4 regions of the Bacillus sp. Hm123 genome follow, and region 1 is predicted to be linked to each of the others. Evidence: riboswitches for the same ligand, from Rfam matches in the RefSeq annotation. Region 1 holds a riboswitch; each other region holds the start of a gene.
The links. A riboswitch is a leader RNA that binds a small molecule or an ion and turns the genes downstream of it on or off. The one in region 1 is predicted to bind thiamine pyrophosphate.
Positions count from the first base shown of each region.

Region 1 (5,528 bases):
TTCGGGCGAATACGTGGAAAAGAAACCGCAATATCCGTTTCGAGATATTTTTTCTGTAAATATTGCGCATGGAGAGCGGTGAAATAAGACTCTTTTCTCCAATCATCCAGCCCTAATAATGCGCCGATATTGACGGAACGCATGCCTGCCTGGCATCCTCTCTCCGGGGCATCGAGGCGATATTGGTAATTTCTTTTCGGCCCTTTCACATGAAGCTGTTTGTAAATCTCTTCATTATATACTTCTTGAAAGACCGTCAGTCCGTCGATTCCTGCTTGAAATAATCGTTCGTATTCTGTCGTATCGAGCGGCTGTACTTCAATCGAAATCGAAGCGGCGTGCTCCTTCAATATTTGCGCGCCTTCGATTAAGTAATCCACGGACGAATGAATGCGTGATTCTCCTGTTAGCAAAATCACATGCTGAATGCCCATTTCTTTTAACGCTTTTGCCTCTTGATCGATTTCTAAAGCCGTTAATTTTCTTCTTGGAAAGTCATTATCAAAGCTAAAGCTACAATACGTGCATTTATTGACGCAGTAATCGGTTAAATAAAGCGGTGCAAATAGCACAATCACTTTTCCAAAATGCTGAGTTGTTAGCTGATGGGCTTTCTGAGCCATTTCCTCTAATCGATACCCAGCAACTGGTGATAATAAAGCCAATAAATCATACTGATCAAGAGTTGACTTTGATAAGGCTCGATCGACATCTACTAGTGTCATACGTTCAAATAATTGGTCGTACGGCTCATGTTTAATATCGTTATATAGATCGTAAAAACTCATGATGCCCCCCCTTTTTTAATTTAAAAATCCAGTTAACGGTGAAGAAGCATGCGCTTGTTGAGAAACAGGCCCTAATCCCGCCAAATATGCTTTTCTTCCAGCTTGGACAGCTAAGTGAAAGGCGACTGCCATATTGACCGGATCATTCGCCGTCGCAATCGCTGTATTGACTAGTACAGCATCTGCCCCCATCTCCATCGCCTCAGCCGCTTCAGACGGTCGGCCAATTCCAGCATCCACAATGATTGGCAATGTTTTCTCCTCAATCAAAATTCGAATCATTTCCTTCATCTTAATTCCTCTGTTCGAGCCAATCGGTGAACCAAGAGGCATGACAGCGGCTGCACCAGCATCGGCTAACTTTTTCGCCGTCATCAAATCTGGATTAACATAAGGAAGTACAACGAACCCTTCCTTCGCCAATATCTCTGTCGCTTTGATCGTTTCTTCATTGTCCGGCAACAAATACTTTTGATCGGAAATCACTTCGATTTTAATCCAATTGCCCATCCCTGCCGCTTGAGCTAAACGAGCGATTCTGACCGCTTCCTCCGCCGTTCTCGCACCAGAGGTATTAGGAAGCAATGTGACTCCCTTTGGAATATCATGCAAAATATTTTCTTGCCCTGCACCCAAATCCACTCTTCTTAAAGCAACCGTAACCACTTCCGTACCTGACTGCTCAAAGGCTTGTCTCATCACCGCGTGATCAGCAAATTTACCTGTGCCTGTAAACAATCGATTCGTTAACTTCTTTCCACCAATAAACAATTCATCCATGTTCTTCTCTCCCTTTTTGAATTAAAAGCAAAAGACGAGCTGGCTGAAAGGTTGCTCTTTAACCTTTTGGACAGATTGGCTTTTGACCTCGAGCCGATAACGCCTGTAGCTAGACACTATTAAAAGCGAAAGGCGCGGGGCAAAGCTTAGCTTTTTCCTCAAAAAAAGAGCCTGCCACAACGGCAGGCTCAGTTTCTACGCATACAAAAAATAAGCATAAAAAAGTAAGCTTCCCTCCGTTGGTATTAACCAAATCAGGTTCAAGAGTTGGATTCAATCCTCTCAGCCATAACGGCACCCCTAGCTTTCATTTGTAATATTCAATTATTAATAGTATAACGCTCATAGTGGCTTTTGTTAAGAGCCTTTTTGCACATCAGCTACCATGTAACGATCAATTGATTTAATGCCCTAAAACCAATTAACCTTCTCCATTGCAGTTGTTCTGTCTCTAATTGAAGGTTTTCAAATCGTTGGATGAGCGGCTGAATCGCCATTTGTGCTTCTAATTTCGCTAACATTGCACCGATACAGAAGTGCGAGCCATTTCCGAATGCAAGGTGAGGATTAGGGTTGCGAGTAATATCTAATGCATTAGGATTCGTGAATGTTCTCGGATCACGATTCGCCGCTCCGATTAAAACGTATACTTGCTCGCCTTTTTTAATGCAAACATTATATATGTTGATGTCTTCCACAGCCACCCGAGCGACCATTTGTGTCGGGCTTTCATAACGCAGAAATTCTTCAACAGCGGATGTAATGAGCGATGGATGTTTCTTTAACAGCAGGAGCTGCTCACGATTTTGTAGTAAAGCTAGAACGGAATTACTAATGAGATTGACGGTTGTCTCATGCCCAGCAATGACGAGTAAAATACAAGCAGAAAGTATCTCTTCATCTGACAATTTATGATCCTGTTCTGCCTCTAGCAACTGACTAATTAAGTCCTTCCGAGGCATTTCTCTTCTTGCTTGAATAAGAATATTAAAGTAATCGATCAAGCTCTTCATCGTCTCATTTCCGTGAACTAACGTCTTTCTTGAGCGTGTAAAGTCAATCGATTCAATTAAACGAATCGCCCAACCTCTAAATTGATCGCGTTCTTCTTTAGGTATCCCGATGATTTTGGCAATAATCAAACTAGCTAACGGAAACGCAAAATCCGTAATGATATCCATTCGCTTTTGATCCTGCACCTCATCTAGTAAGTCATGAGTTGTTTGTTCTATGTAAGGACATAAATCAGTCAGTGCAGTCGGCGTGAAAAATTGGCTGATTAACAAGCGTAACCGCCGATGATCTTGATTATTTTTAAAAAGCATCATATCGTTTTGAACGTTTTTTAGCTGTTCAAATTTTTTCGTTGTTTGAGGCAACGGAATTCGATTTTCAAAGCGACCTTCTTTCAATATCGTTATCGCCTCTTCATATCCAGTCACATACCACCCTGGTTGTTTAAGAGCCACTCCTTTCATTATAGGGCTCTGTGATCGTAGCTCATTATAAATGGGGTATGGATTTTCTATTGACTGAGGCAAAGCTAAAATTGCGGGTGAAACGAGTACATCATTTGCCATATTTGACCCTCCAATTGATTAAATGACGCATAACTCTTTTCCAATGAGATGAAATGTTTGTAACAAAGTTTGGATATCTTCATCTGTATGATCCGCAGTGACGGTTAGGCGAATGCGACTTTCTCCTGCCGGTACAGTGGGCGGGCGAATAGCAGGTGCGTAAATGCCGCTTTCTGTTAATTTTTTCGCAAAAGCAAGAGCCACATCATTTTCTCCAATAATAATTGGAATGATGGGTGTGTCGCCTCCTTTTACGATAAAGCCCATTTCTTCTAAACTTGTTTTGATTTCTATTATTTTCGCAAATAATTGTTGTCGCTTTGTACGCCCCTGTTCGATCAGCTCAAATGCAGCATAAGAAGCTGCACAAATAGCCGGAGGAATCGACGTTTGAAAAATAAAAGTACGCGCATGATTGAGCAAAAAATCGATCAACACCTTTGAGCCAGCAACAAAGCCACCTTCTGTCCCCACCGCTTTACTTAACGTACCGATCATGACATCTGGCTGCACATTAAAAAATTCACTCGTCCCTTGCCCTTTTTCACCTAGCACACCTGTGCCGTGAGCATCATCGACAATCACAAAAGCTTGATATTGTTTCGCTAAAGACATAATTTGATCCATCGGCGCAATCGTACCATCCATACTGAACACACCATCCGTCACGATAAAGCGTCTTTCGTATACTTGAGTTTCTTGTAGCCGCTGTTCGAGATGCGGCATATTGATATGGTCATAAACGACTGTGTCGGCTTTTGATAATCGGCAACCATCAATAATGCTGGCATGATTGAATTGGTCGCTAAGAATCACATCTCCTTTTTCAGGCAAGGAAGAAAGCACGCCGATATTCGCTAAATAGCCGTTTGAAAATAAAAGCGCCGCTTCTGTCTGCCTAAAGTCGGCAATCCGTTCTTCTAGTTTTTGATGCCACTCCGTATGACCTGTCGTTAACCGGGAACCACTACTACCTACTCCAAATTCATGTAAAATTGTTTCCGCAGCATACACTAAACATCGTTCATTAGCTAACCCTAAATAATCATTAGACGAAAAAATTAGATGCCTTTGTCCTTCCATTATCCTTTCTGAATGAGGAGCTGTACTCATCGTTCGCAGTTGACGATACAAATTAGATGCCTTTGTTTCATCGAGACGACTACCTAACCATTCGTTTAGTGCCATAACCGAATCCCCCTTATTATTCTTCCTTCCATTGAATAAGAACCGGTTGTTTTTCTAAGAAGTGTATGTAAGAACCTATATCATATGATCCATCAACGAAAAAAATACGACAGCCTTGCTCATCTCCATGCTCTTTTAAATGTGAGATACGCTGGTAGCCTAACGTTTTACTGGCCACATACCCCGTTATATATTCAGGATCATCAGACCAACATAATTCGGCGATAGTCGCTGGATGCGCACTCACCTTTGTAGCCAGCACGAGTGCTTCCTTCACTCGCAAATGGCTCGGCTCATGAAATTGGTCTGCCCATTTTTCAAAATTAGCCTTCACCCAGTCCATGCGTGATACACGCACACCCTGTTGCTGACGATCATCGATTCGTTCACCCGAATGAACATCAACCAATATAGCCCCTCTCATCCCATGATCACTCATCAGCTTTTCATACACTTTGTCGATCACTGCTCTTTTGATTCCAGATTGCTCTAACAGCTCACGCGCCAATATTTGTCCCGTTTCCACTGACTCCACTTTATTCTTCCGGGTCAACAATGGTTCGATTCGTTTAATCGGCTCGTCAATAGCATCAAATTGAATTTGCACAAAATCCGGATTTCCTCTGGAATGAGTTAATGCCTTGTCTAGTAAATGATTGACCGCTTGTCTCATATTTTCATAAGTTGACAGCATCTCCCCACCTGAAATATGCTTGCCACCTTGCTCATGAGCCCCACCTTTAGCCGCCCTCATTCGAACACTATAAAACACTTCCTCCTGCATTCTTTCACCCCCGATAGTTAACCAAAATTGATATATGTAAACTATGATAATATTTAAGTTTACATTTTTCAATATTTATTGAGAGAAATGGTTCATCTAGTGAATAGAATTGGTTACGAATTTAGCCGCTCTTCTTTCATCCACACAAAAAAAGCTGTCTAAAAGTCAGCTTTCACCAACTTTCTAGACAGCCCCTAAATCGCTTCTCTTCTGCGATCTCTCATAATAACCAACAACATATATACACTAAATGCTAATATAATTGAAACGATGCCCATCAATCCATACGAATCAGGCATGTTTAACAATAAACGGTTTATAAAATGAAATACGCTAATAGATAGCAAGAAACCTAAATAAATTTTTTCCTCTGCAACTGCCCTCTTCCATCATCAGCAAACTTGATGT
Region 1 is NZ_CM200277.1:302,437-307,964, reverse strand. Features, by position in the region: gene thiH (2-iminoacetate synthase ThiH) at 1-788, opposite strand, end outside; gene ACSVDJ_RS01775 (thiazole synthase) at 804-1,568, opposite strand; TPP riboswitch at 1,783-1,880, opposite strand; gene ACSVDJ_RS01770 (cytochrome P450) at 1,949-3,148, opposite strand; gene bioF (8-amino-7-oxononanoate synthase) at 3,167-4,336, opposite strand; gene bioW (6-carboxyhexanoate--CoA ligase) at 4,353-5,120, opposite strand; gene ACSVDJ_RS01755 (hypothetical protein) at 5,315-5,467, opposite strand.

Region 2 (5,528 bases), 810 kb from region 1:
CTGTCAGCATCGCTGCTAAAACGATGCTAACCGCTATTAATAACCATTTCTTCATTCTGTTTTCCTCCATTTTAATGATCGTCTTTCAAATATTTTCACAATCGTAAACATCATAATTCCAACTGCTGATAATAGAACGATAGGCGCAAATACGGCCGCTCCGTCAAACTGAGTCATCATCCGCCGACTGAAATAACCGAGCCCCGCTTGAGCTCCTAACCATTCCCCAATGGCTGCTCCGATCACACTTAATGTAACAGCTACCTTTAATCCTGAATAAAAATGAGGCAACGCCGACGGAACGCTTAGCTTAAAGAAAATCTCTTTTTTTCCAGCCCCCATCGTTAATAATAGCTCTTTCAATTCTTTGCTACTCGAACGCAAGCCATCAAACGTGCTGACCGTAATCGGAAAAAAGGTGATTAATATCGTCACAACAACCTTGCTCCAAATGCTATACCCAAACCACAAAATAAAAATCGGAGCAAGGGCAATGACCGGAATCATTTGTGAAGAAATAATGATTGGGTAAAACGCTCTTTCAGCTACTTGACTAGCATTCATCCAAATCGCCATACTAACGCCGAATACGATCGAGATGGATAATCCAATGATAATAATCAACAAAGTAGCTGGTAAATGCTCAGTGAGTAGTGGTATTTTCAGCTCCCACAGTTTAGTGAGAATACCGGTTGGTGGCGGTAAAATAAACACCATATTCATCGAGCGAGCGATCACTTCCCAAATTATTAAAAACAACAAGATTAATAATGTCGCTGGCATATATTCCTTGCTCCACTTCACGTTGTCACCTTCTGACGTAGCTGCTCAATTAATTGATCTTTCAACTCTAGAATCGACGGAGCATTTAAATCTTGTAAATGTCGCGGTCTTGGCAAAGGTACCTTGACCTCTTTTAACTGCTGTACGGGCGTTTCGGAAAAAATAAAAATACGATCGGATAAAAACAACGCCTCATTGACATCGTGCGTAATAAACAAAACCGTCGTTTTCCGCTTTTCCCATTGTGCAAGTAACCATTCTTGCATAGACAGCCGAGTAATCGCATCAAGCGCACTAAAAGGCTCATCCAATAACAGCACATTTGATCCACTTAATACCGCTCGTAAAAAGGAAACTCTCTGCCTCATGCCTCCTGACAGCTCATTCGGGTAACGCTGTTCGACACCCTTCAATCCGAACTCTTCCAGAAGGGGAAGGACATTCGGGGAAGACTCTCCTTTAATTTCAAGCGGAAGTGCCGCATTTTCTAAAATCGTTCTCCATGGCATTAATAAATCTTGCTGTGGCATATAGCCTACTTGCCCTAATCGACTTTTATGCTCTACTCCGTTAATTAAAATTTTCCCGCTACTAGGTTGCTCTAAGCCAGTAATTAATCGAAACAGCGTACTTTTCCCTGAACCGCTCGCACCGACAATACTAATGAACTCTCGGTCGAACACTTGTACATTTAACTTCTCAAGAATCGCTTCCTTTTGATCATAAGAAAAGGTCACATCTTGAAACGTTAATACCGGTTTATTCATTCCCCGGCCACATCGCTTCTTTGTAGGCCATATCCCAGAACATGTATTCAAAACGGGTCGTATTTAAGAAAATCTCTTCTAATTTATCAAGCTCGGCTTCTGTTTTTCCTTCCGTATGTTGATCAAGAAGTTCAATACACCAAATGGCTAGCTGACCAAATTCCTCCGAGCTATACATTTGAATCCAATTACCATAAAACTCATGCTCACTAGCTCCCGGAATTTCATTTAATTCTTTTCCAATCTCCCAATAGCTCCACGCACAAGGCAATACAGCTGCTAACACTTCCGGTAATCCGCCTGTTTGACTAACAGACAGCATGTAATGATTGTAAGCAAGCGTAATCGGTGAAGGTTGTGCCTGCTCTAATTCCTCTCTTGAAATGCCAAAGCGAGCGGCATATTGACGGTGAAGCTCCATTTCCATATTGAGCGTCGAATCTAATAAAGCCGCGAATTTCCCCATCGTTTCCAAATCATTCGCTTTCACTGCCCCTAAAGCAAACACTTTCGCATAATCAATTAAATACAAATAATCTTGCACCATATAAAAACGAAACTTGTCTTTATCCAGCGTGCCATCTCCCATTCCTTTCACGAACGGATGATTATGATTTTGTCTCCAAATCGGCTGTAATTTCTGATGTAATCTTTCACTAAATTTCATTTTTCTCCACTCCTTGAATGATTAATTTCTGTATTTTTCAACTACTTTTTTGTATGTCCCCATTGGTAAATAAAACGAATCATGACCTTTGTAAATTGAATAAGTTGATCAATCGATAACTGCTCATTGACTGAGTGAGCATTTTCTAAATCACCAGGACCATAAAGAGCTGTCGGAATCCCTGCATTAGCAAGCCAGCCACCATCTGTAACAGTTGGTGATACATCTAAAATAGGCGATCGAGTGAAAACACTTTCATGTGATTGCATCAATGTATGAACAGCTGGATGATCAGGATCGACCTCAAAGGAAGGGAAAATTTCTCCTCGATCTTCAATCATCGATGTTCCTCCCCATTCAAAAATAGGTGGATTATCCCTCATCCATATATCCCCATCTGCCACTTTTCTAATATGATCTTCTACCTCTTTTGCGACTTGCTCATATGTTTCGTTCGGGTAGTAATGAACAGTAATCCATAAACGGCATTCGTCAGCAACAAAAGCGGCATGACGTCCACCTTCAATTACTGCAGGATTAATCGTATTCGTCCCTGGTAAAAAGCCCGGATAGCTTTTCATGACCGCCCAATGACGTTCTAATTCCTGTAATCCTTCAATGATCTTCATCATTTTTTCAATCGTACTAGCCGCATGTAAACGACCACCCGCATGAATCATCTTTCTTCTTGTTGCATCATGATGTGTTTGTTTACTTTTCAAAGTGATCCAGCCTGTGATCACTCCACCTTGCCCTTGAATATGTAAATCACTCGTATCTACTACGACTGCAAAATCAGCTGTATATCCACGCTTACAGCATTCTAACGTACCTGCTTCACCAACTTCCTCCCCAATGACCGATTGAAAAATCAAATCACCTGGAAGTTGAATCCCCGCTTCATGTAGCAATTGAAGTGCAAATAAAGTTCCAGCCAGGCCACCTTTCATATCAGCGGCTCCTCGACCAATAATCGCTCCATCCTTCACGATCGGCTCAAATGGGCTTGTCTCCCAAACTTCATCAGCACTTACTTCTGCTACGTCGATATGACCATTCATAATTAAGCTTTTGTAGTTCTCTCCATCTCTCCCCTTTAATGTACCAACGACATTCGGGTCATTAGGATAGACCTCCCACACATCAACCGAAAAACCTAAGTCTTTCAGCAAATTTGCGATATACTGTTGAGCCTCGCTCGTATTTCTCGCTGGCGGTGCCGGCGTTTGATAAGAAATCAATGTTTTTACAAGGGCGATCAGTTCCTCCTGTCGATCTTCCACTTGCTTCATAAGAAACGTTACCTTTTCCTCCATGTCTTTCACCTCCGAATGCAAAAAAAGCTACTTCTAGAAAAGAAGCAGCTGTAAACACGCATAGTACGCTACCAAATGGCAGGCACCTATTATTACAACACCGCTTCCCTCCGCTAGTATTACCTAGTTCAGGTTATAAGGGTTAAGGTCATCAACCTCTCTCAGCTTCAAAAGCACCCCTAGTGGTGAATCTTATTTAATTGAACTTGTCTTAGTTGTACCACAAAGGAATAGAATCTTCAATAGATTTCGAATGTTACTCTACTCATCACTTATCTTCATTCTATTCGTATATTATAGAAAAGCAATCATTTTGAATTAAGCTCGAAAGTAGGTGGCACTAATTGCTGCCACCTTACTGCTGCACTTCGCTGGCAATAGACTTTTTCCATACTTTCAACTTCACAAGACGTTTCACTAAAATAAGACCAATGATAGCACCAGATAGACTACTGACAAGGAAAGGTGGCAAGAAGAAAAAGGCGCCAACCGTCGTTCCCATAAAGATCTTGGCATAAGGTACAGCAAACAAGGAAGCCATCATCCCAGTGCCGATCACTTCACCGACAGAAGCTGTCCACATCCGGTTCGTTTTTTGGTAAAGATAGCCTGCAAGAAAGGCTCCGATCATACTTCCAGGAAACGCAAGTAATGACCCGGTCCCGAGTAAATTTCTAAGCAAGCTCGTCACAAAGGCGATGACGACAGCGGGAATGGGCCCAAGTAACACCGCTGCTATCACATTAATCGCATGCTGAACAGGGTACGCTTTCGCCACTCCAGCTGGAAACCAAATCAGTGAAGAAGCATAAGTAGCAATAGCTACAAATAAGGCCATATAAGTTAATTTGTTCACGCGATTCATTCCAATCCTCCCTTTCCAAACGAAAAAGCCGGCTCCAATCAAACCTGGACCCGGCAATAGTTAATGAAATAAATACTCATCCACTACTTCCCTACGCTGGCATCATCCAGATCAGGTTCAAAGAGTTGAAAAACATTCGTTTTTCTCTCAGCCACAATAAGGCACCTCTAGCAGTTCAAACATTTTTTCTCTATTATAAAGTAAAATTTTAAAAGATTCACGTTTTAATTTTTATTTTTCGCCTCAGCTAGTCGCTTCGCTACCTCATCCCAACAAACAACATTCCACCAATTTTCAATGTATTCTTTTCGCTTCGACTGATACTTTAAATAATAAGCATGCTCCCACACATCAAGAACGAGCAAAGGAATGACATCCCATTGACTCAAATTTTGATGTTTTTCTGCTTGAAGAATTTCCAACCGCTTCGCTTGCCGTGCCCAAACAAGAATTGCCCAGCCTGAGCCCTCAACCTTTTCAGCTGCTGCGGAAAAATGCTGTTTAAACGAAGGGAAACTGCCAAAAGAATGCTTGATTTCTCGCTCTAACTCACCTGTAGGTTGACCGCCACCTTGTGGACACATCACTTTCCAAAAAATTGAATGTAAATAATGGCCCGCTCCATTGAAAGCGACCTCTCTCTCCCAATGCTTGATCAAGGCGTAATCATTCTTTTGTCTCGCCTTCTCCATTTCCTTTTCAGCCTTATTCAGGCCATCGACATAGCTTTGATGATGAATATCATGATGGAGCCTCATCGTTGCTTCATCAATATACGGCTCTAACGCATCGTATCGATAAGGTAGTGGCGGCAGCTTATGCCCGCCGATCGGAACACGACCACCATTTCTTTCATTATTCAAGTGATAATACCATTCCTGCCATTCCCTATATAAAGTAGCCATTCTTTTTTGTAATAGCTGTTGATCGACCACTGTCTCTAACTCCTCTAGCTGTTCTTGCCATTTCATTAATCGTTCAGCCTCAACCTTGCCTTCTCCCTGTTCACACCATTGTCTCGCTTCTTCTATAAATTGCTGATAGTTTGACAAGTAAATTCCCCCTTCCTAGGCACTTTTATCATATGCCTCAAAACGATTTCACGTTCTTTTATAAAACTTTTTTGTTTA
Region 2 is NZ_CM200277.1:1,113,512-1,119,039, reverse strand. Features, by position in the region: gene ACSVDJ_RS05885 (ABC transporter substrate-binding protein) at 1-55, opposite strand, end outside; gene ACSVDJ_RS05880 (ABC transporter permease) at 52-783, opposite strand; gene ACSVDJ_RS05875 (ABC transporter ATP-binding protein) at 801-1,550, opposite strand; gene tenA (thiaminase II) at 1,543-2,217, opposite strand; gene ACSVDJ_RS05865 (acetylornithine deacetylase) at 2,259-3,533, opposite strand; TPP riboswitch at 3,622-3,724, opposite strand; gene thiW (energy coupling factor transporter S component ThiW) at 3,889-4,398, opposite strand; TPP riboswitch at 4,470-4,577, opposite strand; gene ACSVDJ_RS05855 (superoxide dismutase) at 4,623-5,450, opposite strand.
Region 2: it holds a riboswitch for thiamine pyrophosphate, as region 1 does, so the genes downstream of both, ACSVDJ_RS05865 (acetylornithine deacetylase) here and ACSVDJ_RS01775 (thiazole synthase) in region 1, are expected to answer to the same signal.

Region 3 (5,528 bases), 1.3 Mb from region 1:
CCCTAAGATGACCGCTAAGGCACTTCCAAGCTCTGGACGCGCAAAAATATCACCTGACACAAGAGCACCGATTCGAATCGTCACTAAATTATATGAACTACCTGTTAAAGCAAAAACAGAAGCATAGGCGCCCATCGCATTCGCAAATAAAATACTAAAGGTTCCTGCTAAACTTGGTAGCATAAAAGGCAAGCCGACCTTCCACCAAAATTGGGCCGTTGACGCGCCAAGCAAAGAAGCTGCTTCCTTCCATTGCACTTGAATGCCCGAAAACACCGGGTATAAAAACATCACACAAAGCGGTAGCTGAAAATAAATATAAATTAAAACGAGCCCAGACCATGAATAAAGATGAAATGTTTCTAATAAATTGATTCCGTACTTATGTAAAAGTAAAGTAAACACTCCGCTATTGCCGATCAGAACGATAAACGCAAAGGCTAACGGAACACCTGCAAAATTAGATGTAAGGTTCGTAATGACTAAAATTCTTTCTTGGATTTTGGAAGAAAATAACGTGATAGCATACGAAGCAAACACACCAACAGCAATCGCAACTAAGCTAGAGACAAACGAAATCAATATACTATTTTTAAAGGCTTTATGATAATACACACTAGCGAACACTTCTTTATATTGATCAAGAGTCAATCCATCCCCTGTGCCACTTTGAAAGCTCGCCATGATCATCGAGACAAAGGGAATAAATAAAAAACAGACAATCAATAGACAGAATGGAACAAGACTAGCGATGACCATTCCATTTATACGCTTCAAACTAACCAGCTCCTTTCTTACAAAAAGGCGTCTTATTCAGACGCCCCAACTATACCTGGAATTGTTAACGGCTGCATCGCTGATGAAGGTTGAATATTTAATAAATGACAAGCTAAAGGAGCCAATTGAAGTTGTGGGATTTCTTCCTCTACAATTTGCGGCTTTACTTTTTCACTGATGATATACAACGGCACAGAGCGTTCCTCAAACGTCGTTCCTCCATGCATTCCATCTGTATTCATCCCGTGATCAGCGGTAACGATCACTTGATAACCTTCTTTGAGCCATTGTGGTAAAGCATGCGCTAAAATGATATCTGCACCAATAGCTCTGCCTCGATACTGTTTGGAATCAGACGTAAATTTATGGCCATCGTCATCGACATTCATCGAATGGATATAAAGAAAATCCGGTTTGTACGTATGTAATAAATGATTCGCATCAGCAAATAAATGGTTATCAGGATAATGATCTTCCCAATAGAAAATCCCTTTTTCGATCGCATGAGTACCTTCAAACTGGAAACGATCTCGTTCTGGAAGAAAGGGTGCACGACTATACAACTCACTAACCCAATAATACGAAGCAGTCGCATTCGTTCTACCTTGTTCCTTCGTTAAATGAAATAAGCTTTTTTCATGAGATAATCGAACGACTCCATTATGCGTAATCCCATTTTGATAAGCAGGTGTTCCTGTTAACAACACTTCATACAATGGACGAGACATGCTTGGAAGTTCTGATTGTACTTTATATCGCGCTGCCTTCCCTTTTTCAACAAGGTGATTAATATATCCCATTTGCGAGACGGCCGTATCAAATCTTAGGCCGTCAATCGTAATAAAAATCAATTTATTTTGCATGTACTAACACCTTTTCTTCCCATAATTGCGGTAATTGTTTCGTTGTTTCCTCCCAAGCTTTATCATCTTCGACTGGGCGAACATTTTTGTACATTGCATCAGGTAATAATTTTGCTTCTACCTCTTCCGAAAGTTCAGCTTTCTCACGAATCGGACGGGCATACCCTTCTGCTAAGTTCATTTGACCTTCATCGGATAAAATATATTCGCGCGCTAACATTGCGGCATGAGGATGTTTCGCATACTTGTTAATGACCGTCGCATACCCTGACATAACAGATGTTTCTTCTGGAATAATAACCTCAAAACGTTCTGGATCGATTTGATCACGATAGTTTAATGCATTAAAATCCCATACGATAGCGACTTCTACTTCACCTTTTTCTAAAGAAGCCACACTCACATCACCACCGCCGATTCTTCCTTCCTTCGCTAAATCAGCAAAATAATTTAAGCCTGGCTCAATGTTCTTTTCATCTCCACCATTCGCATAAGCAGCAGCTAATACAGAAAATTGTCCTTGATTTGCTGTTGGTACGTCACTGATTGTTACGGAATACTTGCTTTCTTTAAGCTCTTTCCATGATTTCGGAATTTCCTTTACTTTTGTTTTATCACTAATGAAGGCAATCGTTCCTGTATATCCCACGATCCAATCCCCATCATCATCCTTCGCCCATTCAGGAATCTCATCCCAATAAGAAGTTTTATACGGTATCGTCAGTTCTTTCTCTTCTGCGATCGGACCAAATGCTACGCCAACATCTCCAATATCCGCTGTGGCATTTTCCTTTTCCGATTCAAATTTCGCTAATTCCTCGGCGCTTGACATATCTGTATCCGTATGTTTCAAACCATATTTTGTGTTTAAATCTTCCCAAGTCCCTACCCAGTTTGCCCATGTGTCTGGCATTCCGACTGAATTTACTTCTCCTTCTTCTTTCGCCTTTTGTTCCACTTCTTCTACAGATAAGTCATTGTAATTCGTTTCCGATTTAGCAGCTTTCTCTGATTCACCTGAGCATCCAAACATTAAAGGAATAGATAATAGCCCAACACAAGATAATTTAAAAACCGACAAATTTACACGCATGTTGATCCTCCTGATTTTTGTTTCGTTTTGTTTTACAAATAGAATTATAGAATTCAAAAATAAAGCCAATATTAATCAAATGTAAAATCTGCTTTCTGTATTTTTAATTATTTGTAAACAAATCAAGAGGATTTTTAGCAAACAAAACCCGCATTGTTTTTTTACAACACAAAAAGGTCTAGACCATCTGTTATGATCTAGACCTTTTACGATTATATTTTCACACTAGTGACACTTTGTACCGACGAAGTTGATTGTTTAAAAAAGCTTGGTGATGTTTTATAAAGAAACACTAGAACAAGCGTTGTAATCAACATTTCTGGAATTAAGTAGGATGCATTATAAACGATTGAGTACCAAGCAACTGGCCAGTCATCTGGAGTATATTGACCGAACCAAACAACTCCAGAAATAAAATGACAGGCTAATCGTAGAAGTGTACCAAGCATCAATCCACTTATAATTCGACTGACATTCATTTCTGATGCAACGGACATCACTCCTGCTAAGCCAAGCACAGCATATGCTAATGGATAATCAAGCACTAGCTGCACAGGATGAACGATTGTACCACCTAAAACCAATCCCAATAGCCCAACAATGAGCCCTGTCAAAACTCCTGCTTTTAAACCGCGACGGAAAGCCATTAAAAAGATTGGAACCATCACAAGAGAAACGGAGCCTCCATATGCCCACAACGCTCCAAATTCAAATAGACTTAAAATCTGTGCTAACCCAGCCATGACCGCGATTTCAATCATCGTCACTAGCTTGTTTCTATCCATAAAAAAATCCCCTTTCTTTTTATCCAGGGGGTGTAAGTACCGACATTTGAGTAAGAAAAGCATCTCAAATAATGGTACATATCCGCACTTCCCTACGCTGGTATGACCCAGTTCAGGTTCAAAGAGTTGAGGAATATTCCTCTCTCAGTCAATCGACACCCCTAGTGGACTTGTATTATTTTAATATATCATATTTTTTCCTATTACAACAGTGTGATTGGTATAAATATGAACATATAACAAGAAAAACAGCCGGCGAATGATCATTCGCCGGCTGTTTTTCTTTTATTATTACTTAAATAATTCGATACTTGTTAAAATGATTGGCATAGCTACAATGTCAATTAAAAATGAACCAGCGATCGGTACGATTAAAAAGGCATTTCTAGACAGACCATATTTTGCAGTCACAGCAGACATATTCGCCATCGCATTTGGAGTCGCTCCAAGACCATGACCTAACATTCCACTGATCATCACTGCCGCATCGTAATTTTTCCCAAGTACTCGGAAAACAACAAACACGCTGAACAGCATGACGAATATAACTTGTACTGCAATAATGAGTAGCATTGGTAACGCAAGGTCTGCAATTTCCCATAGTTTAATGCTCATTAATGCCATAGCTAGGAAGATATTTAAAGAAATATCACCGATGATTTGAACAGTTGGCATGTTAATGAAATCTTCATTTACTTTGTCAATGATGAAACGAGCAATGACAGCTACAATCATCCCACCAACGTAACCAGGTAATGTTAAACCTGTTGTACTTGCAAACCATTCACTGAAATATGATCCTAGCGCCATACAGAATGTAACTAAAAACATTTGACGCATCCAAGTTTTCTCATCGCTTAGTCGAACGAGATGTTCTTTTTTCGGTTCTTCTAATTTATTTACTTTGCTGTCGTTTGATGCTAAATTGTACTTTTTCATTAAGTATCCTGCTGTTGGTCCACCAACTAATCCACCACAAACCAAACCTAATGTAGCCGCGGCTAATCCGATCGTAGTTGCCGTTGTCAGTCCGAGTTGCTCAATCGTGCCACCGTAAGCAGCCGCTCCTCCGTGACCACCTGACATGGAAACTGCTCCCGTCAAAATACCGATTAATGGGTCGATGTTCATTATTTTAGCTAAAGAAATCCCGATAGCATTTTGCATAAATGCTAATACCGTACACATTCCCCAATAAATGAGTAATAATTTCCCACCGATTTTGATTAAAGTTGTACTGGCTCCTAAACCAACTGTCGTGAAGAATGCTAACATAAACAAACTTTGCAGTGACGTATCAATTGTAATCTCAACGATGTTAAATTTATTTAAAAGAGTCACGATAATAGCAAAGAACAACCCACCAACAACCGGGGCTGGTATGCAAAATCTATCGAAAAATGAGATTTTTTTAATTAAAAAAGAACCGACCATAAATACAAATACGGCTAAAAACAAACTTGTTACTTGATTAAACTCCATATAAACACTCCTTAGTTATTCTTGCTGTAAGCGTTTGCCATAGTATAGTATACAAAATATAATGTATATATACTAATATTACATTTCGATACTGATATAGTTTTTTTCTATACATAATAAAAAGGAGTATCTCATGGACTTTCGTAAATTGCAATATTTTGTCGTAACCGCACAAGAACAGAGTATTTCAAAAGCAGCTGTTCTTCTCCATATTTCACAGCCTTCCTTGAGCCATTCGATCAAAAAACTAGAGGGAGAATTAAAATTTTTGTTGTTTGAAAGAACAGCCAAAGGCATAGAGTTAACAGAGCCGGGAAAACGTTTTTATAATCGCGCGTTAGAAATACTAGAGCATGTACACAATGTAGAAATGGAAATTGAAGAAATTCAACAAATGGGAGAAGGGAAATTATCAATCGGCTTAATTGAGTCCGTTCGAAATTGGCTTCCTAAAATGGTTGCGGACTATACGAAGCAACACCCGAAATTAAAAGTGGAATTGAAAGAGATGTTAACATTAGAGGGGAT
Region 3 is NZ_CM200277.1:1,598,762-1,604,289, reverse strand. Features, by position in the region: gene ACSVDJ_RS08205 (ABC transporter permease) at 1-777, opposite strand, end outside; gene ACSVDJ_RS08200 (alkaline phosphatase family protein) at 810-1,640, opposite strand; gene ACSVDJ_RS08195 (ABC transporter substrate-binding protein) at 1,630-2,733, opposite strand; gene thiT (energy-coupled thiamine transporter ThiT) at 2,946-3,518, opposite strand; TPP riboswitch at 3,591-3,691, opposite strand; gene gltS (sodium/glutamate symporter) at 3,810-5,000, opposite strand; gene ACSVDJ_RS08180 (LysR family transcriptional regulator) at 5,134-5,528, shown strand, end outside.
Region 3: it holds a riboswitch for thiamine pyrophosphate, as region 1 does, so the genes downstream of both, thiT (energy-coupled thiamine transporter ThiT) here and ACSVDJ_RS01775 (thiazole synthase) in region 1, are expected to answer to the same signal.

Region 4 (5,528 bases), 1.3 Mb from region 1:
TCAAGCGGCACAGTAAATATTTGTTCTACTTCATCACGGTTCGGTAACAGTTTATCTTCTGATGGTAAAGAGCCAACGAACGGATAAATGATCGTGCCAAACGGAGAGACGATAAAGTCCAGTGGGAAGGTTTGTGTAATGTCTGATTGCTGGATGCCTAGTTCTTCCGATGTTTCACGAATGGCTGTATGCAACTCATTTTTATCCAATTCCTCAATTCTCCCACCTGGAAAACAAACTTCACCTGGCTGCTTTCTCATTTGAAAGGAGCGTACTTGAAACAATAGATGGATCTCGTTCTCTTTTTCTATTAGTGGAAGGAGAATAGCGTATTTAGAGAAATGTTCATTGCCTAATATAGCTGAGGTTCGATCGTGAAATTGATGAAATAATTGGTCTCTTCTCATAAACTCCCTCTTTTCTTTAACCATTTTTCCTATTATAAAGCAATGGCGGGAATTTGTGAAAAAGAATCGGTGTAAATAGAATAAAAGAGAGGGGGAAAACAAAAAAGCTAGAGAGTTAACATCTCTAGCTTTTTGTCAATCGTTTGTAAGAAATTTTTACCATAAGGTGCTGTCGGAGTAGCCGCAGTTTTGGCAGACTCGAACAAAAGTTTTTCTTTCAAACTGGTGATCACAGTTTTGTTGTAGTGAAGAAAGTTCTTGTTTCAATTCTGTGAGCCTTTTTTCTAATGTCATAATTTCACTTTTTAATTTGCTCACTTGTTCAATTCTCATTGGTAAATCATAGCTCCTGTTTGACGGAATTCATCGGCTTTTTCTTTTAACCCTTTTTCCACTTCCATTTCACGAATGTTATGGGAAATTTTCATACTACAAAACTTAGGTCCGCACATCGAGCAAAAGTGAGCCGTTTTCGCTCCCTCTGCTGGAAGGGTTTCATCATGATATTCAAGTGCTCGCTCAGGATCAAGTGAAAGGTTAAATTGATCATGCCAGCGGAATTCAAACCGAGCTTTAGAAAGGGCATCGTCACGCAAGGAAGCTCGTGGATGACCTTTGGCTAGATCGGCTGCGTGGGCGGCAATTTTATAGGCAATGACTCCTTCACGCACATCTTCTTTATTCGGAAGCCCTAAATGTTCTTTCGGTGTGACGTAACAAAGCATCGCCGTTCCATAGGAAGCAATCATCGCTGCTCCGATGGCAGAGGTGATATGATCATACCCTGGTGCGATATCGGTTGTTAAAGGACCAAGCGTGTAAAAAGGAGCTTCCATGCATATATCTAATTGCTTATCCATGTTTTCTTTAATTTTATGCATCGGCACATGTCCCGGGCCTTCGATCATCACTTGTACATCATGTTTCCAAGCGATTTTCGTTAATTCTCCTAACGTTTCTAATTCAGCAAATTGTGATTCATCATTGGCGTCTGCAATCGAGCCAGGGCGCAATCCATCTCCTAGTGAAAAAGCAACATCATACGTTTTCATAATTTCACAGATTTCTTCAAAATGCGTATATAAAAAGTTTTCTTGATGGTGAGCGAGACACCATTGAGCCATAATCGAGCCTCCGCGCGAAACGATGCCTGTCATTCGTTTAGCTGTCAGCGGAATGTACGGAAGGCGAACACCGGCATGAATCGTAAAGTAATCAACGCCTTGTTCTGCTTGCTCAATTAACGTATCGCGGAACACTTCCCAAGTTAAGTCTTCGGCAACACCATTCACTTTTTCTAGCGCCTGATAGATCGGAACGGTACCAACAGGAACAGGACAATTACGAATGATCCATTCTCTTGTCGTGTGAATGTTTTTTCCGGTAGAGAGATCCATCATCGTATCGGAGCCCCAACGAATCGCCCATGTCATCTTTTCGACTTCTTCATAAATCGAAGAAGTAACGGCTGAATTCCCGATATTGGCATTAATTTTCACATGAAAGGCGCGACCGATAATCATCGGTTCACTTTCAGGGTGATTAATGTTAGCGGGAATAACCGCCCGACCTTCTGCTACTTCTTTGCGAACAAATTCGGCATCCATTCCTTCTCTTATGGCGATGAATTCCATTTCCGGTGTAATGATTCCTTGACGAGCGTAATGAAGCTGAGTCACATTTCGCCCTTTCTTTGCTTTTAGAGGTTGTCTTTTTAACCCTTGAAAAACGAGCTCCTCATTCACTGGTTTCTTTTTATACCCATTGTCTTCAGGGCGGATCGTACGACCTGTATATTCTTCTGTGTCCCCACGCTCATGTATCCATTGATGACGAACGGTTCGTAGTCCATTTTCAATATCAATGTCTACTTGATCATCCGTATAATAGCCGCTCGTATCATATACACGAAGAGGAGCGTTTGGCTCTTCATGTAAAGAGGTGATGGTAGGAGACAGTTCAATTTCGCGAAAAGGCACCTTTATATCCGCTCTAGAACCCTCTACATACACTTTTTTACTGTTTGGAAAATTACGGACTAAATTCAGTTTTTCATCTGGTCTTTGTTCTTTCATTGTTTTTTCCTCCTTTGTCAATGAAAGGACGAAACCCGATTCTACCATTGCATGAAAAAAACCGAGCCATATAAACATACGGACCCGGTTAATGATCAGTTAAGTAGCATAAAAAATACGCTAATAAACAGATATAAACTTCCCCACGCTGGTATGAACCAGATCAGGTCCTGAGGGTTAAGAAACTTCGTTGCGCTTCTCTCTCAGCCCAAGCTTGCTGGACACCCCTAGTTTGAAAAATATTCAATTCACTCTTCCACTTTATACTAATTTAGTTAGAGTGTAAACAAAAAAATCTAATTAACTGTTATAATGTTCTGTAATATTCGGAGGTGTTTTGATTGAATCCACTATTAATTGATTTTCCAACAGAAATTTTCACTGAAAGATTGCATATTCGCATGCCTTTACCGGGAGATGGGGTAGCTGTGTATAAGGCAATCCAGTCCTCGTTGAATGAACTGAAACCATGGCTTCCATTTGTTCATTATGAACAATCACTTGAGGGAGCAGAAGCGAATGTCCGAGAAGCTTATGCCAAATTTATGACGCGTGAGGATTTAAGGCTACATATTTTTCATAAAGAGACAGGAGAATTTATCGGATCTTCCGGTTTGCATCGGATGGATTGGAAAATTCGTAAATTTGAAATCGGCTATTGGTTAGATAGTAAATTTTCTGGCTATGGTTATATGACAGAAGCGGTGCAGGCGATTACTAGCTTTGCCTTTGAGCAGTTAACAGCTAACCGAGTGGAAATCAGGTGTGATCCTGATAATCAAAGGAGTCGTGCTATTGCAGAGAAATTAGGTTTTGCTCTTGAAGGCATACTAAGAAATGATCAATTATCTGCTGATGGTAGTCAAATTAGAGATACGTGTATCTATGCACGGATAACAAATGAATAAAGGTATTATTTCTTTTTAGATGCAAAATTTTTTAAGACGAAATTCTTTTTCTTACCTAAATTATTGTCGGAAAAACTCATCATTTGTTGAACGGTTTTTGCTGAAAAAATATGAATATTTCGACATAGTAGAAAGGGGGAGAGGATTTTTGGTGAACAATAAAGCGATAATGAATACGATTAATGATAGACATATAGAATGGTTTTGGGAAAACAGCTCGGATCTAGTTTGTTCAATGAATTTAAAAGGTGTTATTTTGAAGGGGAATCCTGTATTTATTAACGTGATAGGATTAGATCCAAAAGAGGAAACGATTTCAATATTTGATATTTGGAGCAGTAAATCATATAAAGAAGTAATTGAACTGATAAAACGAACGATAGAGAGTTCAAATTCTATTGTGACTACTGAAAAAACTAGGCATAAAAATGGCGCTTTGGTCATCTGTAAATGGAGCATTATGTACGATCCGCACTATATGCTGTTTTATTTAATTGGGAAAAAGGAAACTACTAGTTGTTTAGGGTGGTGTGAGGCATTTTTGTCCACTACTAATGATCCCGTCTATATTTTAAATCATGAAGGAAAAATTATAAATGTAAATGAGGCGTTTGCGAAGGTTTATGGATGGAGTTTAGATGAATTGCTAGGGACAGAACTGCCAACTATTCCTCATCATTTGAGAGGGGAACGCACAATATTCTCGGAAATACTTCAATTAGGTAGTAGGGTCCGTAATTATAAAACAATTCGTCAAAAGAAAGATGGATCTCTCATACATGCGATCATATCAGTTACACCTGTTAAGGATAGCAACGGAAAGGTTGTTGCTATTGTAGGAGTTACTAGAAATATTACTGATAAAGTTGAAGCAGCCTTATTATTAGACCGAAAAGTAAAAGAATTAAAAGAGCATGAAGTAAAATTTTTGGAAATATCCGAAAATATAAATGAAATATTTTGTGTGTTTGATTTTTCAATGAATGAAGTCGTGTACGTTAGCCCATCTTACGAGAGAATTCTCGGTCATTCTAAAGAGGCCTTTTATAAAAACTTTCACATTATTTATCAATTAGTTCATGAAGAGGATCTAGAAGCATTTAAACATTTTTTAAAATCGACGGATACCGATTCAGAAATAGAATATCGAATTTTTCATAAAAATGGTAACATCAAGTGGTTAAGGTCAAGAAAAACACCGATAAAGGATAAAAAGTATCTTCATCGTGTAGCGACAGTGACACAGGACATTTCTAGTCTAAAGGAAAAAGAGCTATTACTAAATAAACAAGATAAGTTAGGAGCGATTGGTCAATTAGCCGCTGGAATCGCCCATGAAGTGAGAAACCCTTTAACGGCTATTAAAGGGTTTGCACAATTGTGGGGACAAGAAACTCACAATAAATACAGCGAGATTATCTTATCTGAGCTTGAGCGAATTGAATCGATTATGCAAGAGTTTTTAATATTAGCTAAACCTAATCAAGAAACAAAGTTCGAAGTGCATGATATCAATCGATTAGTCAATGAAACCATCGATTTTATGCATCCGGAAGCCTTGCTTCATAAGGTTGAACTGATGACAGATATCACTCAAGAGTTGCCACTTGTCAAGTTAGAGAAAAAGCAAATAAAACAAGTAATGCTTAATTTGATTAAAAATGCGATTGATTCCATGCCAAATGGAGGGCACTTATTAGTTAAAACAAAACATTTAGGCGAAGAATATATATGTATCGAAGTAATTGATGAGGGAATCGGCATAGCTCAAGATCGCATCCCTCGACTAGGAGAACCTTTTTACTCTAATAAAGAAAAAGGGACTGGTTTGGGCCTCATGGTCAGCTTTAAAATCATTGAACACCATAAAGGGAAGATCATATTTGAGAGCGAAGAAGCAAAGGGGACGAAAGTACAAGTTCGATTACCTATTAATGTAAATTAAGCATAGCGATGAAGCAGGGTCTGCTGGATTTACTAGCAGGCTCTATTTCTGTTCAATTTTATAAAAATACATTATGTGCAAAATTCAAATTATAATATTAAAATCAAATAGCATTTAAAATAAATATACTTATAAAATTTTATTTTTTTTAAAATAACTATTGTGTAAAGATTCTAAAAAATTGTAATATAAT
Region 4 is NZ_CM200277.1:1,590,865-1,596,392, forward strand. Features, by position in the region: gene ACSVDJ_RS08145 (NUDIX hydrolase) at 1-407, opposite strand, end outside; gene ACSVDJ_RS08150 (serine protease) at 564-740, opposite strand; gene thiC (phosphomethylpyrimidine synthase ThiC) at 737-2,482, opposite strand; TPP riboswitch at 2,606-2,721, opposite strand; gene ACSVDJ_RS08160 (GNAT family N-acetyltransferase) at 2,824-3,390, shown strand; gene ACSVDJ_RS08165 (PAS domain S-box protein) at 3,410-5,335, shown strand.
Region 4: it holds a riboswitch for thiamine pyrophosphate, as region 1 does, so the genes downstream of both, thiC (phosphomethylpyrimidine synthase ThiC) here and ACSVDJ_RS01775 (thiazole synthase) in region 1, are expected to answer to the same signal.